2 regions of the Rhizobium sp. RSm-3 genome follow, and region 2 is predicted to be linked to the other one. Evidence: riboswitches for the same ligand, from Rfam matches in the RefSeq annotation. Region 2 holds a riboswitch; the other holds the start of a gene.
What was found. Region 2 has a riboswitch for S-adenosylmethionine ahead of BBJ66_RS02765 (O-succinylhomoserine sulfhydrylase). Riboswitches for the same ligand answer to the same signal wherever they lie in the genome.
Positions count from the first base shown of each region.

Region 1: linked by a shared signal. The riboswitch ahead of metA (homoserine O-acetyltransferase MetA) and the one ahead of BBJ66_RS02765 (O-succinylhomoserine sulfhydrylase) in region 2 are both predicted to bind S-adenosylmethionine.

Region 1 covers NZ_MAWZ01000003.1:204,044-211,945, reverse strand. The annotation lists gene nagA (N-acetylglucosamine-6-phosphate deacetylase) at 1-1,016, opposite strand, end outside; gene BBJ66_RS07210 (SIS domain-containing protein) at 1,016-2,047, opposite strand; gene BBJ66_RS07205 (GntR family transcriptional regulator) at 2,044-2,817, opposite strand; gene BBJ66_RS07200 (aldose epimerase family protein) at 2,966-3,988, opposite strand; gene metA (homoserine O-acetyltransferase MetA) at 4,082-5,005, opposite strand; SAM riboswitch at 5,055-5,132, opposite strand; gene BBJ66_RS07190 (ABC transporter ATP-binding protein/permease) at 5,288-7,147, shown strand; gene BBJ66_RS07185 (DUF5666 domain-containing protein) at 7,193-7,822, opposite strand.
Region 2 covers NZ_MAWZ01000001.1:561,631-569,532, reverse strand. The annotation lists gene BBJ66_RS02790 (methyl-accepting chemotaxis protein) at 1-1,897, shown strand, start outside; gene BBJ66_RS02785 (VOC family protein) at 2,103-2,483, opposite strand; gene BBJ66_RS02780 (hypothetical protein) at 2,818-3,096, shown strand; tRNA gene BBJ66_RS02775 (tRNA-Gly) at 3,120-3,193, opposite strand; gene BBJ66_RS02770 (2'-deoxycytidine 5'-triphosphate deaminase) at 3,253-4,347, opposite strand; SAM riboswitch at 4,422-4,500, shown strand; gene BBJ66_RS02765 (O-succinylhomoserine sulfhydrylase) at 4,543-5,727, shown strand; gene apaG (Co2+/Mg2+ efflux protein ApaG) at 5,984-6,376, shown strand; gene BBJ66_RS02755 (hypothetical protein) at 6,778-7,365, opposite strand; gene BBJ66_RS02750 (Hsp33 family molecular chaperone) at 7,553-7,902, opposite strand, start outside.

The DNA.
Region 1 (7,902 bases), on a different contig from region 2:
ATGCGCAAAGCCTCGGCGAACGTCAGGTCGAGATAGGTGACGCCGTAACGGATCGTCGAGATCATGTCGACGTCGGAGCCGGCGAGCGTCCCGTCGGACAGCACCAGCTTCGAGCAGAAGCCGCCCCTTTCGCGCCGGACGGTGCGGCCGTTCAGCGTGAAGGAATCCTTCTCGGAGCCGACGAGCGACATCGCATCGGTGACGAAGAACAGCTTGCCTTCGCCGCGCTTGGCCCGCAGCGCCGTGCGCAAGGCCTTGGGATCGACGTGATGGCCGTCGGCGATGATGCCGCACCAGGTCGCGGGATGATCGATCGCCGCGCCAACGAGGCCGGGGGCGCGATGCCCCATCTGGCTCATGGCGTTGAAGAGATGCGTAACCCCACGCGCCCCCGCATCGAAACGTTGCTCCGCCGCCTCGCTCGAACAATCGGAATGGCCGATGCTGACGGTGACGCCGCCTTCCGCAAGCTCGCGCACCTGGGCAACCGTCACCTGCTCGGCGGCCATGGTGACGAGCAGCGTGCCGATCGCCTCGCGCGCCCGGATGAAGGCCTTGACGTGGCGGTCCTCGACCGGCCGCATCAGTTCGGCCAGATGCGCGCCCTTGCGCGCAGGCGCCAGATGCGGGCCTTCGAGATGCAGCCCGGCTACGCCGCGGTTCGCCTTCACGGCTTCTGTCGCGGCCTCGATGGCGGCAGCCGATGCCTCTGATGTATCGGTGATCAGCGTCGGCAGCAGCGATGTCGTGCCATAGGGCCGGTGGCCGCCGGCGATGATCTCCATCGAGTCGACCGAGGGTTCGTCGTTCAGCATGCGCCCGCCGCCGCCATTCACCTGCGCATCGATGAAGCCGGCCGACAGCACGCCACCCGCAAGCGTCACCGTCTCGCCATCCGGCAGATCGTTTGCAGCAGCGATCGCTTCGACCCGGCCGTCGGCAACGACGAGCGCCTTGCCGTCATGGAAGCGCTCACCGTCGAAGATGCGGGCGCCGGTGAAGATCTTGCGGGCCATCAGACCGTCTCCGTCACCTTGAGCAGGTTTGCCGGCCTGTCGGGATCGAAGCCCTTGCGCCGCGTCACCGACTCGATCAGCCGGTAATAGACGAGCAGCGACACCAGCGGATCGACGAGACCGTTGCCGGTTGTCGGCACCCGCAGATTGACGCCGGAAAGCGGCTGCGTGGAGAACCCGACGGTGGTGGCGCCGAGCTTCTGCAGGCGCTCCAGCGCCTGGCCGTTATTGGCGAAGGCCGCATCGTCGGGCGCAAAAGCAACGATCGGAAAGCCCGGCTGCACCAGCCGCATCGGACCGTGCATCAGTTCCGCCAGCGAAAACGCTTCGGCATGCAGACCGGAAGTTTCCTTGGCCTTCAGCGCCGCTTCGAGCGCGATCGCAAAGGCTGGGCCGCGGCCGCCCGTATAGAGCGAGGTCGCATGGAACAGCACCTCTTCGGCTGCCGCCGTATCGATTCCGGCGGTTGCCGAAAGCGCCTCCGGCAGTTTTTCCAGCGCTGCCTGCAGGCCAGACGCGCCGCCGATCGCGGCCGTCACCCCGGAAAGGGCTGCGACCGAGGCGATGAAGGACTTTGTCGCCGCCACGCTCTTTTCCGCGCCGGCATTGAGACCGAGAACGATATCGGCCTGTTTGGCAAGCGGACTGTCGGTGACGTTGACGACGGCGATCGTCGTCGCTCCGCCCTTCTTCGCCGCCTCCTGCAGCGCCACGATATCGGGGCTGGCGCCCGACTGGGAAACGGTGAAATGCACGCCGCCCTTGAGATGCAACGCGGCACCGTAGACGGAAGCGATCGACGGACCGACCGAGGCGACCGGAACGCCGCAGGTGATCTCGAAGAGATATTTGAAGAAGGTGGCGGCGTGGTCCGAAGAGCCGCGCGCCGCCGTCGTCACCACGCTCGGGCGGGCGGACGAAAACAGCCGGGCGATCTCGGCAAAAACCGGCTTCTCCTTTTCGAGCAGCGTGGCCACCACCTCCGGCGATTGGCCGGCTTCCTGCAGCATCAGCGACTGGTTCTCACTCATAGGTCATCTCCGATTCTCAATTCGGCAACGAAATCATAGGCATCGCCGCGGTAGTGCGAGCGGGTGTATTCAACGACGCGCTGGTCTTCCAGCCGCGAAACACGTTCGATCAGCAGTGCCGGCGCGCCTGGTTTGACGTTCAGGATCGCGGCAGAGGACGGGTCGAGCGTGACCGCGGTCAGCCGCTGCAGCGCCCGCACGGGCCTGTGGCCGCTGGCCGTCAGCGCATCGTAAAGCGACCCCTCGCCGCCGGCATGCTCGCCCAGGAACTTGATCGGCACCACGGCGCGTTCGATCGCCAGCGGCAGGCCGTCGGCGAGACGCAGCCGGTCGAGCCGCAGCACCGGCTCGTCGCCGCCGAGACCGAGCAGGAAAGATTCCTCCGGTGACGGCGTATTGACGGCCCGCGACAATATCTTTGCAGCCGGTTGGCGCCCGCGCGAGCGCATGTCGGCGGAGAAGGAGGAAAGCCGCCAGAGCGACTGCTCCATGCGCTCCACCCTGCTCGATACGAAAGTACCGCTCCCGTGGCGCGATTCCAGTGCGCCCGACGCCATCAGATCGCGATAGGCGGTGCGCACGGTGACGCGGCCAAGCTTCAAGGCCTCGGCAAGATCGCGCTCCCCCGGCAGCGCCGTGCCGGGCTTCAGCAATCCTTCCTGAATAAGGCCGATCAGCGTCTGCGCCAGCCGCTTGTAGAGCGGCCCGGTCAGCGCCTGGTCACGCAGGCCGCGGCTGTTCAGCTCCGCTATCAGACTGGTTCTATCCATCGGCGCACAATAGAACCTATTTAGAACCAATCAGCAAGACTGAAATCCCCCACAGGCAAGAAAAAACCTCCCCGGGCACCGGAGAGGTTTTCATAGCGATAAAATTTGACAGCGCTGCGTCCGCAGCGCCGCATCTGAAAAAAGACGGTCAGCTCTTGGTGAAGATATAATCCGTCTCCTGGCGCAGCACTTCGCCGGGGCGCAGCACCGCATTCGGGAAACCCTGGTGATTGATGGCATCAGGCCAGACCTGCGTCTCCAGGCAGAAGCCGGCGAACGGGCCGTATTTCCGTCCGCCGAGGCCGGGAGCGCCGGTATTGAGCTTGAAGCCGGCATAGAACTGCACACCGGGCTCCGTGCTGCGCACCTCAAGCGACACACCGGAATAGAGGCTACGAGCGAGCGCGACGCTGCGCTTGGCGGTGCGCTCGCCGGACAGGCAGAAATTATGGTCGTACATCGCCTGTTCGCTGCCGACGAAACGCTTCATCGGCGCCATCTCGCGGAAATCGAATTCCGTGTCTGCGACGGAACGGACCTCGCCGGTCGGCACCTGTTTCTCGTCGGTCGGCAGATAATGGTCGGCAGCGATCATGATGTCGTGGCCAAGCGCGTCCTCACGGCCGTCGAGGTTGAAATAGGCGTGCTGGCAGACATTGGCGAGGGTCGGCTGGTCGCTGGTCGATTCATAGGTCACCGACAATTCGCCGTTGCCATGCACCCAATACGTTGCCTGAATGGTGCAATTGCCGGGATAGCCGGCGCGGCCATCGGGATCGACGATCTTCAGCACCACGCGGTCGACATCATGCTCGACGACCGTCCAGTTGCGTTTGGCGATATTGTCGCTGCCGCCATGCAGATGCGTCACGCCGTTTTCGTTCAGCTCGAGCTGGTGGTCCTTGCCGTCGAGCGTGAATTTGCCGCCGCCGACACGATTGGCGCAGCGGCCGGGTGTCGCGCCGAAATAGGCCGAATAAAGCGGGTAGCTGTCGAAATCCTCAAAGCCGAGCTGCAGCGGCGCCTCATGTCCCTCAAGGCGCAGATCCTGGATGACCGCGCCCCAGGTGATGACCTTGGCCGTCAGCCCGCCGCCCTTGATGACGACGCGATAGACGGTTTCGCCCGCCTTCGTCTGCCCGAAAACTTCCCGCTCCAACTTATCCGACATGATCGACCGTCCGTTTGATATCTAGCAATCCGACCGGAACCTGCCCGCATTTGTCCCAAACCGCAACCGGCCGCGATCAGAAAGGGATATCGCTCACAGATCCGTGCCGATCTCCTCCACGTCAAAGGGCGTCGTCTGGTAGATCTCGTTGATCCAGTTGCCGAACAAAAGATGCGCATGGCTGCGCCAGCGGTTCTGCGGCGCAAGCGCCGGATCATTATGCGGGAAATAATTGTGCGGCATCTTGATCGGCACGCCGGCATTGACGTCGCGGAAATACTCGTCCGAGAGCGAGGTGGAATCATATTCGACATGGTTGAACATGTAGAGCCGCCGACCCCGCTTCTCATGTACGAGGCAGACGCCCATCTCGCTGGATTCCATCAGGATTTCCAGCTTGTCGGATTTCTCGATATCCTCGCGGCGCACCTCCGTCCAGCGCGACACCGGCACTTCGAAATTGTCGGAAAAACCGTTGAGATAGATCGACGAGGGCTTCAGATTACGGTGGCGGTAGACGCCGAAGGCCTTCTCCTTCAGCTCGTATTTCGGAACGCCGTGGAAATGATAGATCGCCGCCATCGCGCCCCAGCAGACGTTCATCGTCGAATGCACATTCGTTTCCGTCCAGTCGAGAATCTCCTGCATCTCCGCCCAATAGGTAACGTCCTCATAGGGCAGAAGCTCGATCGGCGCCCCGGTGATGATGAAGCCGTCGAATTTGCGGTGCTTCACCTCCTCCCAGGTCTGGTAAAAGGCAAGCAGGTGGTCTTCGGAGGTGTTCTTCGCCTTGTGACCGCCGATGCGGATCAGCGACAGCTCGACCTGCAGCGGCGAGGCGCCGACGAGGCGGGCCATCTGCAATTCGGTCTTGATCTTGTTCGGCATCAAGTTGAGCAGCCCGATCTGCAGCGGTCTTATATCCTGACGGATCGCCAGCGTCTCGGTCATCACCCGCACACCCTCTTGCACGAGAGTTTCAAAGGCGGGCAGCGTATCGGGGATCTTGATGGGCATTGCGGTCACTCGATCAAAAAGCAAAAAACCGGCGGCGAAAAAAATCGCTACCGGTCCGCACGCGGCCCTTTAGCAAGTTTTTTAACGTGGCTGCAAGCCGGCCGGCCAAATCACCACGGAATGCTTAATTAGACCCAGTCGAGCCGCGAATCAACTGCCGAATGCATGCGGGAGCGACCCACGCAAGCATCATCACAGTTTAATGACTGATAGAATCTGTTGATAGACCGGTAACGCCACCATGTTAATAATGGTAAGAATGGGCGATGTTGGAAAAGCGTAATGGCAGATAAGACCGAGGGGAGGCCGGGCATCCGAAGGCAGGATAGGGTAGGGTATGATCTCAGCCTGACTTACCGCCTCGGAGTGATGTTCTCCGCATTCTGGAATTCTGAAGTGCGTGGCAAGGTGCTGTTCCTGGCGACCGTGCTGATCCTCGTCATCCTGGCGACGGCCTATGGCCAGGTCATCCTCAACGAGTGGAACGCCCCCTTCTACGATTCGCTGGAGCGCCGCGACCTCGGCGAATTCTTCCATCAGCTCGAAATCTTCGCGATGATCGCCGGTACGCTGCTGCTGCTCAACGTGCTGCAGGCCTGGCTGAACCAGATGACGGCGCTCTATATGCGCGAAGGCCTGTCACGCGATCTCGTCGATCAGTGGCTGAAGCGCAAGCGGGCCCTGCGGCTCGCCTCCAGCGGCTTGATCGGCGTCAATCCGGACCAGCGCCTGCATGAGGATTCCCGCAACCTCGCCGAAAGCACGACGGGGCTCGTTCTCGGCCTGCTGCAGGCGACCATTCTTCTCGTCAGTTTCATCGGCGTGCTATGGGAGCTTTCCAGCGGCTTCATCTTCCACATCAGCGGCCACAGCTTCTCCATTCCCGGCTACATGGTCTGGGCGGCGATTTTCTACGCCGCCTCCGCCTCGGTGCTGAGCCAGGTCGTCGGCCGCAAGCTGGTGAAGCTCAATGCCGACCGCTTCTCGAAGGAGGCCGAGCTTCGCTTCACCCTGATGCATGCCAACGAGAACATGCCGGCGATCACCGTCGCCCGCGGCGAGGAGAATGAGCGCCGACGCATCAACACCGACATCAGTTCAGTGCTGAGGGTCGTCAAGCGGCTCGCCATGGCCAATACCAACCTCACCTGGGTGTCGGCCGGCTACGGCTGGCTGGTGATCGTCATTCCGATCATCGTCGCCGCGCCCGCCTATTTCTCCGGCGGCCTCACGCTTGGTCAGCTGATGATGTCGGTCGGCGCCTTCAACCAGGTCAATACGGCGCTGCGCTGGTATGTCGCCAATTTCGGCCCGATCGCCGAATGGCGCGCCACGCTGATGCGCGTCACCGATTTCCGCCAGGCGCTGCTCGAGACCGACGAGGACTTCGAGCTGAAGGACGGCATCACCTATGAAAATACCGCGGCCGACACGCTGACGCTGAAAGACGTGGTGATCGTCGCCAAGATCGGCGAAGACATCGAGGAATGCGGCGGCTTCCGCCTGCGCGAAACCGATGTGGTGATCAAATCAGGCGAAAAGATCATGATCAACGGCGATCACAGCGTCAACCGCAAGCTGCTCTTCCAGGCGATGGCCGGCCTCTGGCCGTGCGGCAGCGGCACAATGGGCCTGCCGCCGGTCGACGATATGCTGTTCGTCCCACAGATCGCCTATATTCCCGGCGGCACGCTGCGTGAGGCGCTGGCCTTCCCCGAAAGCCCCGATGCCTACGAGAAATCAGCCGTCGAGGCAGCCCTCGAGAAGGCCGGCCTGCATTCGCTGATCTCAAGGCTCGATACCCGCGCCCGCTGGGACAAACTGCTCGACAGCGACGAACAGAAGGCAATCGGCTTCGCCCGCCTGCTTCTCGTGCGCCCGCGCTGGATCATTTTCGACGAAGTGCTTGAGGGCATGGAGCCGGAATGGCAGGAAACCATGGCCGGGCTGCTCACCTCCATGCCCGAAAGCGGCATGATCTATATCGGCCGCTCCGAGGCCTATCTCGAGGTCTTGAAGCCGCGCGTGCTGCATCTGCAGGCGCTGCCGTCAAAATCCGAGGAACCACCGCAACAGCAGGTCGCCCAGACCGGCACCAGCGCCGGTACGGGTGCCGCCGCCATGCCCGCGCCGGCGCTATAGAGCGCCGCGCCGACAGACGCTACATCCCTTTGATTTCACGAATGGTCACATCGGCGGCGTGATACCATTGAGGCCGACGGCGACCTGGCTGGCCGAAATGCTGCCATCCTCCGCTTTCTCGCCGGTGACGATGACACCGGCGCCGGCCTTCAGATCGTCCTTGGCCGCCGGCGCCAAGGTCACGATCGGCGTGCCGTCTGATATGGTGATGGTCTTTTCCTTGCCCTGATAGGTCAGTGTGATCGTATGGCCGTCGACGGATTTGACGGCATTGCTGACCGTCGCGTTGGTCATCTGGCTGTTCGGCTGCGCATCCCAGGGACCGTTGCCCTCGCCGGTGCCCTTCATCGACGCCGGAAAGATCAGCACCTCGATCGCCCCATCCGGGCCACTGCCTTTCGGCAGCGAGGCAACCCCGACGAAATCGCCGGGCTTGATATCCTCGACCGAGGCTTTTTTGATGCCGCCGACCTTCCAGCCGGCTTTCAGCGTGATCGTCGCATCGCTGCCTTCGCGCGTCTTGACGACGAGCGTGTCGCCGTTCAGACTTTCGATCGCGCCGCGGACGCGAATGCGTTGGCCGTCCTGCGCCTGTACGGCCTGCGATAAGATGAGCGCGGCAAAGCCACCGGCGGCAAGTGCTGTGAAAAAACGGGAACGAGGCGTGCGAGACATCTGACTTTTCCTTGTCGCCATTGCGATCGGCAATATCCCCGGCTGCCGGACGGCACCTTATGCCGCCTGGCGACGGGCTG
Region 2 (7,902 bases):
GGACGCCGCCTACAGCGCCTTCATCGATCATGAAGCGCTGGCCTCGATGCAGGGCGCGCGCGCCAGCGCCTCGCTGGTGGCCTCGGTGCTGCAGGTCACCCTGCTTGCCGAGATGAAGCCCGATACGCCGGCTTTCGACACAGCGCTCGCCGCGCCGAGCAGGCTGCCGCAGGCCCGTGACCGGATGAAAGATGCGCTGGCGCTGGTGCCCAGCCGCAAGGCGGCGATCGATGACATTCAGGCCGGCATCGATGAGATCGAAACGCTGGCGAACAAGATTATCGAGCAGAGCAAAGCCAAGGACAGCGCCGGGGCGCTGGCGAATGTTGCGCTGATCAATGCCAAGCTCAATGCGCTGATACCGAAGTTGACCGCCAACAATGATGCGATGATGGCGATGCTCAACGACGGCGGCGATGCGCTTTCGGCTTCGGTCAACGAGCGGATCGTCTTCTGCCTCTTTCTGATCGGCATTGCCGTGCTCGCCGCCGTCGGCTTCAGCGTCGTCGTCGCCCAGATCGGCATTGCCGGCCCGATGACGCAGTTGCGCCAGCGCATGACCCGGCTTGCCGAGGGCGATACCACAAGCGATGTCGGCGGCCTCGACCGCGGCGACGAAGTCGGTCAGATGGCAAAGGCCGTCTCGATCTTCCGCGACAATGCGATCGAGCGTGGGCGGATCGAGGCGCGCGCCGAGGCCGACCGTAACCTCAGTGACAGCGAACGCCGCGAACGCGACGCGCAGAGAACCCGAGAAGCAGCCGAACTCGAAGGCGCCGTGACCGCGCTCGGCGACGGTCTGCGCCGGCTTGCCGCCGGCGATCTCGCCTCGCATATCGACCAGCCTTTCGTCGCCCATCTCGATGCGCTGCGCGAGGATTTCAACAACTCGGTCGAGAAGCTCAACGAGGCGCTGCATACGGTCGGCGCCAATGCCCGGGCGATCGGCGCCGGCGCCAACGAAATTCGGTCTTCGGCAGACGAGCTTTCCCGGCGGACGGAACAGCAGTCGGCCTCCGTCGAAGAGACGGCGGCGGCGCTGGAGGAGATCACCACCACGGTGCGCGACGCCGCCAGGCGCGCCGAGGAGGCGAGCCAGCTCGTCGCCCGCACCCGCCTCGGCGCCGAAAAGTCCGGCGAGATCGTCCGCAGGGCCGTCTCCGCCATGCAGCAGATCGAAAAATCCTCGGGCGAGATTTCCAACATCATCGGCGTCATCGACGACATCGCCTTCCAGACCAATCTTCTGGCCTTGAACGCCGGCGTCGAAGCCGCGCGCGCCGGCGAAGCCGGCAAGGGCTTTGCGGTCGTCGCCCAGGAGGTGCGCGAGCTCGCCCAGCGCTCGGCCAAGGCGGCAAAGGAAATCAAGGACCTGATCACCAATTCCGGCACGCATGTGCAGACCGGCGTCTCGCTGGTCGGTGAAACCGGCAAGGCGCTCGATTCGATCGTCCAGGAAGTGCAGGAAATCAACCAGCACGTCCACGCCATCGCCGAAGCCTCGCGTGAACAGTCGATCGGCCTGCAGGAGATCAACACCGCCGTCAACACCATGGACCAGGGCACACAGCAGAACGCGGCGATGGTCGAACAGTCGACGGCCGCCAGCCACAGCCTCGCCACGGAAGCGACGGCGCTGAACAACCTGCTCGGCCAATTCCGGCTGACGGGCACCGCGGGCTTTGCCGCCGCTGCACCGATCGCCTCGACCCGGCCGTCAGCACCCGCACCACGCACCGCCGCGCGCCCGGTGGCCAAGGCACCCGCAATCCGCGTCGCTCGGGAAGGTGCGGCCCGCCCGACCGCCTCGCCCGCCCGCGCCCTCGGCCAAACCCTCGCCAACGCCTTCGGCGGCGGCGCGCCGAAAAGCCAGGATGGGGACTGGACGGAGTTCTGAGGCACGGCCGTTCAGTTCGCGCCCGAAGCCTGCCCCTCACCCTAACCCTCTCCCCGTAAACGGGGCGAGGGGACGTGCCATGCGCGAGGCTAGCGAGGAACGGAGAGGTTGCCGCTTTTCCCCTTCGCCCCGCTAGCGGGGAGAAGGTGGCGGCAGCCGGATGAGGGGCAAGCGGCGGCCGCCGCCCTTCCTTTTCGGATCTCGTCTAACCCGGCCGCCACCCCACCTCGACAAGGATATTCCCCGGCGCCGTGCAATAAAACAGCCAGCCGCCGCGCATGGCGGCCGGCGGGCCGGAGAGTGCCGCGCCGGCGGCGACGAGCCCGGCATGGACCGCATCGACATCCGCCCTTTCGGGCAGGATGAAGCCGATATGATAGGTTTGGCGTCCTATCTCCACTTGGTCGGCGGCGCCGAACTTGGCGATGGCGTGGCTGAGGACGATTTCGAGGCCGGCATCGTCCTCCATGATCGCCAGGCCGTTGTTGCCGCGCATATCCTTGAGCGTCAGGCCGAAATGGCGGATGAAGAAATCCGCCGTCTCAGTGATATCGGGTACGTGAAAATCGAGATGGTTCAGGCGCATGACAGTCTCCGTTCAAAAAAATCCCGGGACTGCCTTTTGCCGTCTCCGCACGCCGCCGGGATCCCGCATTGCATGCGGATCACGTCGCGGGTTCTCGTGCCAAGGGCCACGGAGCAGAGCTTCTAGAGAGCGCTGATGACGCCCTGACGGAAGGGATCGGGCTTACCTCAACCGATCCTGCCTTTTTCGACGCTGCCGATCTAGCAGACAGCTCCAGTTTCGGCAATGGAAGCGGTGCTTCTCGAAGGATTGCAACTTGCCACGCCGTTTGCATGATGCGCCGGCGCCAATAGAGAGTAAGATCGCATCGCTCGGCGCACCGGAAGGGATGAACATGAAACCCGCACTCATCGGCCTCATCGGCATCCTCATTCTCAGCGGGTGCAGCACCGTAACCTACAGCGGCCCCGGCCTTGAGCCGATCCCGGGAAGCATCACCTATAGTGGCCAGCCGCGCAGCAAGCTCACCAAATCACCTGTTGGTTCGGCCTTTCCGCATGATTTCATCGACCAATACGGCCAACAGGTTGAAGAAACCTACATCATCCAGCCCGATCGCAGCCTGATCATCGCGCACCGCCGATACAAGCCGATCCGGTTTTTTGGGGATTAGAAGAAGCTCGTTGGAAAGGTCGCTGGAGCGGGTGAAGGGAATCGAACCCTCGTATTCAGCTTGGGAAGCTGCTGCTCTACCATTGAGCTACACCCGCGATGCGCTGAGATTTCCAACAGATGGGGGCCGCTGTCAAGTCGCGTCGAGTGCTGCTTGTCAGATGCGGAAGTGCTTCGAGAGTTTGAGGCCCTGGGCCTGGTAGTTGGAGCCGAGGCCGGAGCCGTAGAGGCTCGCCGGTTTTTCCTGCATGTGTTCGTAGACCAGGCGGCCGACGATCTGGCCGTCTTCGAGGATGAAGGGCACTTCGTGGCTGCGCACTTCGAGCACGGCGCGGCTGCCGCGGCCGCCGGCCGGCGCGTGGCCGAAGCCCGGGTCGAAAAAGCCGGCATAATGGACGCGGAATTCGCCGACCAGCGGGTCGAAGGGGGTCATTTCGGCGGCATAATCCGGCGGCACATGCACGGCCTCGCGCGAGACGAGGATATAGAACTCATCAGGATCGAGGATCAGTTCGTTGCGGCCGCGGCTATAGAGCGGCTCCCAGAAGTCGAAGATATCGTGCTGATCTTTCTCGTCGACATCGACGACGGCGGTGTGGTGCTTGCCGCGATAACCGATCAGGCCGTCCTTGTCTCCGCTGAGATCGATCGACAGCGCGATGCCGCCGCCCGAGACGTTCGGCTGCTTGCTGGCGACCAGCGTCTCGCTTTCATGCAGTTTCAGAAGTTCCGGCTCGCCGAGCAGCGAATGGCCGACGCGGAAGCGGATCTGCGACAGGCGCGAGCCGCGGCGCACGACGATCGGGAAGGTGCGCGGGCTGATTTCCAGATAGAGCGGGCCGGCATAGCCAGCCGGGATCTTGTCGAATTCCTGGGCGTAATCGGTGATGACGCGGGTGAAAATGTCCAGTCGGCCGGTCGAGCTCTTCGGGTTGGCCGAGGCGGACATTTCGGCCGGCAGTGCCAGGCTCTCCATTAGCGGCACGATGTAGACGCAGCCGGTTTCGAGCACCGCGCCTTCGGAAAGGTCGATCACATGCAGGCTGAGGCGATCGAGCTTGTCCGACACCAGATGCGAGGGGCCGGGCATGAAGCTGGCGCGCACCCGAAAAGCCTTGGCGCCTAAGCGCAGGTCGAGGCTTGCCGGCTGGATCTGGTCGCGGTCCAGCTCCCGTTCGGAGATCAGACGCCCCGTTTCGAACAGCGCCGATATCGCGCGGTCCGCCAGAATTCCCGTTTCACGAGCCATCATGCCTCATCCATCATTTTGCCGCCGACAAAACCAAATACGGGGAATTGACGCAAGCAGCTAACAGCAGTATTGCAGAATTATCCCGTGGTGATTTGGCCGGTCGGCTTGCAGCCACGTTAAACAAGTGGCTAAAAAGACCGGGTTGAAACCGGTCTGCTTTTGCGACCGGTTTTTTTGTTATGTGAAGGTGATGGCATGAGCAAGACCTGGCGCCCGGCAACCCAACTCGTCCACGGCGGAACCTTGCGTTCGCAATATGGCGAGACATCCGAGGCAATCTATCTCACGCAGGGCTTCGTCTACGACACGTCCGAGGCGGCCGAAGCCCGCTTCAAGGGCGAGACGGACGGTTACATCTACGCCCGCTACGGCAGCCCGACCAACGACATGTTCGAAAAGCGCATGTGCATGCTCGAAGGCGCCGAAGACGCCCGCGCCACTGCCTCCGGCATGGCTGCCGTCAGCGCGGCCATCCTCTGCCAGGTCAAGGCGGGTGACCATATCGTTGCCGCGCGCGCCCTCTTCGGCTCCTGCCGCTGGGTGGTGGAAACATTGGCGCCGAAGTACGGCGTTGAATGCACGCTGGTCGACGGCCGGGATCTTGCCAACTGGGAAAAGGCGATCCGGCCGAACACCAAGGTGTTCTTCCTGGAAAGCCCGACCAACCCGACGCTTGAGGTGGTCGATATCGCAGGCGTTGCCAAGCTCGCCAACCAGATCGGCGCCAAGGTCGTCGTCGACAACGTTTTCGCGACACCGCTCTTCCAGAAGCCGCTGGATCTCGGCGCCCATATCGTCGTCTATTCCGCCACCAAGCACATCGACGGCCAGGGCCGGTGCCTCGGCGGCGTCGTTCTGGCCGACAAGGACTGGATCGACGAGAACCTGCACGACTATTTCCGCCATACCGGCCCGGCCATGTCGCCGTTCAATGCCTGGACCCTGCTGAAGGGCATCGAGACGCTGCCGCTGCGCGTCAAGCAGCAGACGCAGAATGCGGCGAAGATCGCCGATTTCCTCGCCGAGCAAGGCAAGGTCGCCAAGGTGATCTATCCCGGCCGCAAGGACCATCCGCAGGCCGATATCATCGCCAAGCAGATGACCGGCGGCTCGACCCTCGTCGCCTTCGAGCTGAAGGGCGGCAAGGAGGCGGCCTTCGCGCTGCAGAACGCGCTCGAGATCATCAAGATTTCCAACAATCTCGGCGACAGCAAGAGCCTGATCACCCATCCGGCGACGACGACGCACAAGAACCTGTCGGAAGAGGCGCGCGCCGAACTCGGCATTTCCCCGGGCACGGTCCGCCTTTCGGCCGGCATCGAGGATACCGACGACCTGATCGAGGATTTCGCCAAGGCGCTTGCCAAGGTCTCGGCCTGATCGACGACAATGGCGGCCGGACCTCATTTGGGGTTCGGCTTGCCAGGGTTCGGCCGGGCCGGACTTCTCGAAGATCCGGCCGGGGGAACAAGTTCGGCCGTGCCGGCGTTCGGAATTGGAATTAACGCTGACAATTAGGCTTAACGATCGAAACACCTTCGATCATGACCGTTTTATTCACGATCAACGTTCCGTTTCTTGACGGACAGGCCCTCTTATAAGATACGGGTAACATATCTTGACTAAGGTGCAAGGCATGTATCGCGCCCTCACAAAAGATATCGAAGTCGTCGTCGAACCATTCTATCTGGAGGAGCAATCCGATCCGGACGACGATCGCTATGTCTGGGGTTACCGGATTGTCATCAGCAACAATTCCGGCATCGCCGTCCGCCTGGTCAACCGCTACTGGAATATCACCGACCAGAACGGACAAGTCGACGAGGTGACCGGCCCCGGCGTCGTCGGCGAACAGCCGCGTCTCAGCCCCGGCGACACCTACGAATATTCCTCCGGCTGCCCGCTCGACACCCCCTCCGGCCTGATGTTCGGCCACTATCAGATGGAAACGGACGAAGGCGAGATGTTCGATGTCGACATCCCCGCCTTCTCGCTGGATTCACCAGGGCTGCTGCGCGTGCTGAACTGACGTGCGTAGGTTCGCGGTCGCTTCGTGAGCGCGAACATGAATGCCGTGCTTGCCGCATGGGTCCTCGGGTCAAGCCCGAGGACGACGGAGGGTGGGGACACCGACCGGCAAGAGGCGGGAGCTGGGAGCAAATTCATCAAAAGTGTGCAGCGGTTTTGTTGGGAGTGGTTTGCTTTACCTGCTTCTCACGCACAATCGCTTGCGCATTTTGCTGGAATTCCGAGACGTCCCGCCTCTTGCCGCTCGTTTCTCGCCACCTTCCGTCGTCCTCGGGCTTGACCCGAGGACCCATGCGGCAAGCACTGCGCGTAGATGCGGCCGAATGCAGCCTTCCAGTCAGTGCCAACATGGACGCCGTACCCGCGGCCGCGGATCCTCAGCCTTGACCGGTCAACAACCGACTAAAGGTCAAAAGGATCCGAGGCCTGGGTGCCTGGCTTTGCTTCGAACGGATCTTTTGATTGGGGCGGTGCCGGCTGTTTTGCGACCGCAGCGTTTACCGCCTTCTGGCAGGTGAGCAACTCACCCGTTGCCCTGACGGAGTTTTTCAAACTCAGGGCAACAATCTGTTTTCCGTTAAAGGTGGCGCGAAAACTCAGTTTACGAGCGAACTCGGCAATGAGACCGGAATCCTTGAAATCGATCCATAGTCCCTTGAAGCCATCAAGATCGAGAGCGCTCGCATTCGCCGTCCATTGAGAACGATCTAACGACAGTTCGATGGGATATTGCTTTCCCACTTCCAAGGATTTCCAGTTCGGATTTGCGAACACTATGTAAAAGGGGCTTTCCTTTTTTGAATAATTGAGGCCCAGACGAAAAACGGTGCCGTCATCAAAGGACGTGAGAACAAAACAGCCGTTGCCTAAGGTCGGATCGACAGCCACAGTCCAGCCGCCAACCTCTTTCCATTTGATTGTTTCGTCGTCAGCCAAGACAATTCGTGGCATCGCAGCCATGAATGCGAGTACAAAATACAAAAGACGCATTGAGGCCCCATCCCCCAAGAACCAGCTGGGATAATAGGGGCACAGTGACTACCAAAAGTCGAGTCACCGTGCTGCATCATCGCCAATCTTTTGTATCGGTTCTAAAGCTCTTTGTTTTGATGCATGTCGTCATCCCGGAACCGCTGCACACTTCCGGGCGACATGCATTAAACGTGCTCAACCGAGCCTACTCAGCCGGCTGAAGTTCGACCGGCTCGAAGCGGTAGGTGGTCGAGCAGAATTCGCAGGTGACGGCGATCTCGCCGTCTTCCTGGCTGGCCTCGATCTCCTCGGCGGTGAAGCCTTTCAGCACGCCCTTGATCTTGTCGCGCGAACAGCTGCAGCGGTCGAAGACCGCGCGCGGTTCGTAGACGCGAACACCGCGCTCGTGGAACAGGCGGAACAGCAGCCGCTCGGTGCCGACCTGGGGGTCGGTCAACTCGTCGGCATCTATGGTTTCGACCAGCGAGCGCGCTTCGGTCCAGGCATCGTCCTCGCCATGCGGGCGGCTGCCGGTGTCGCCGTCGCCTCCATGCA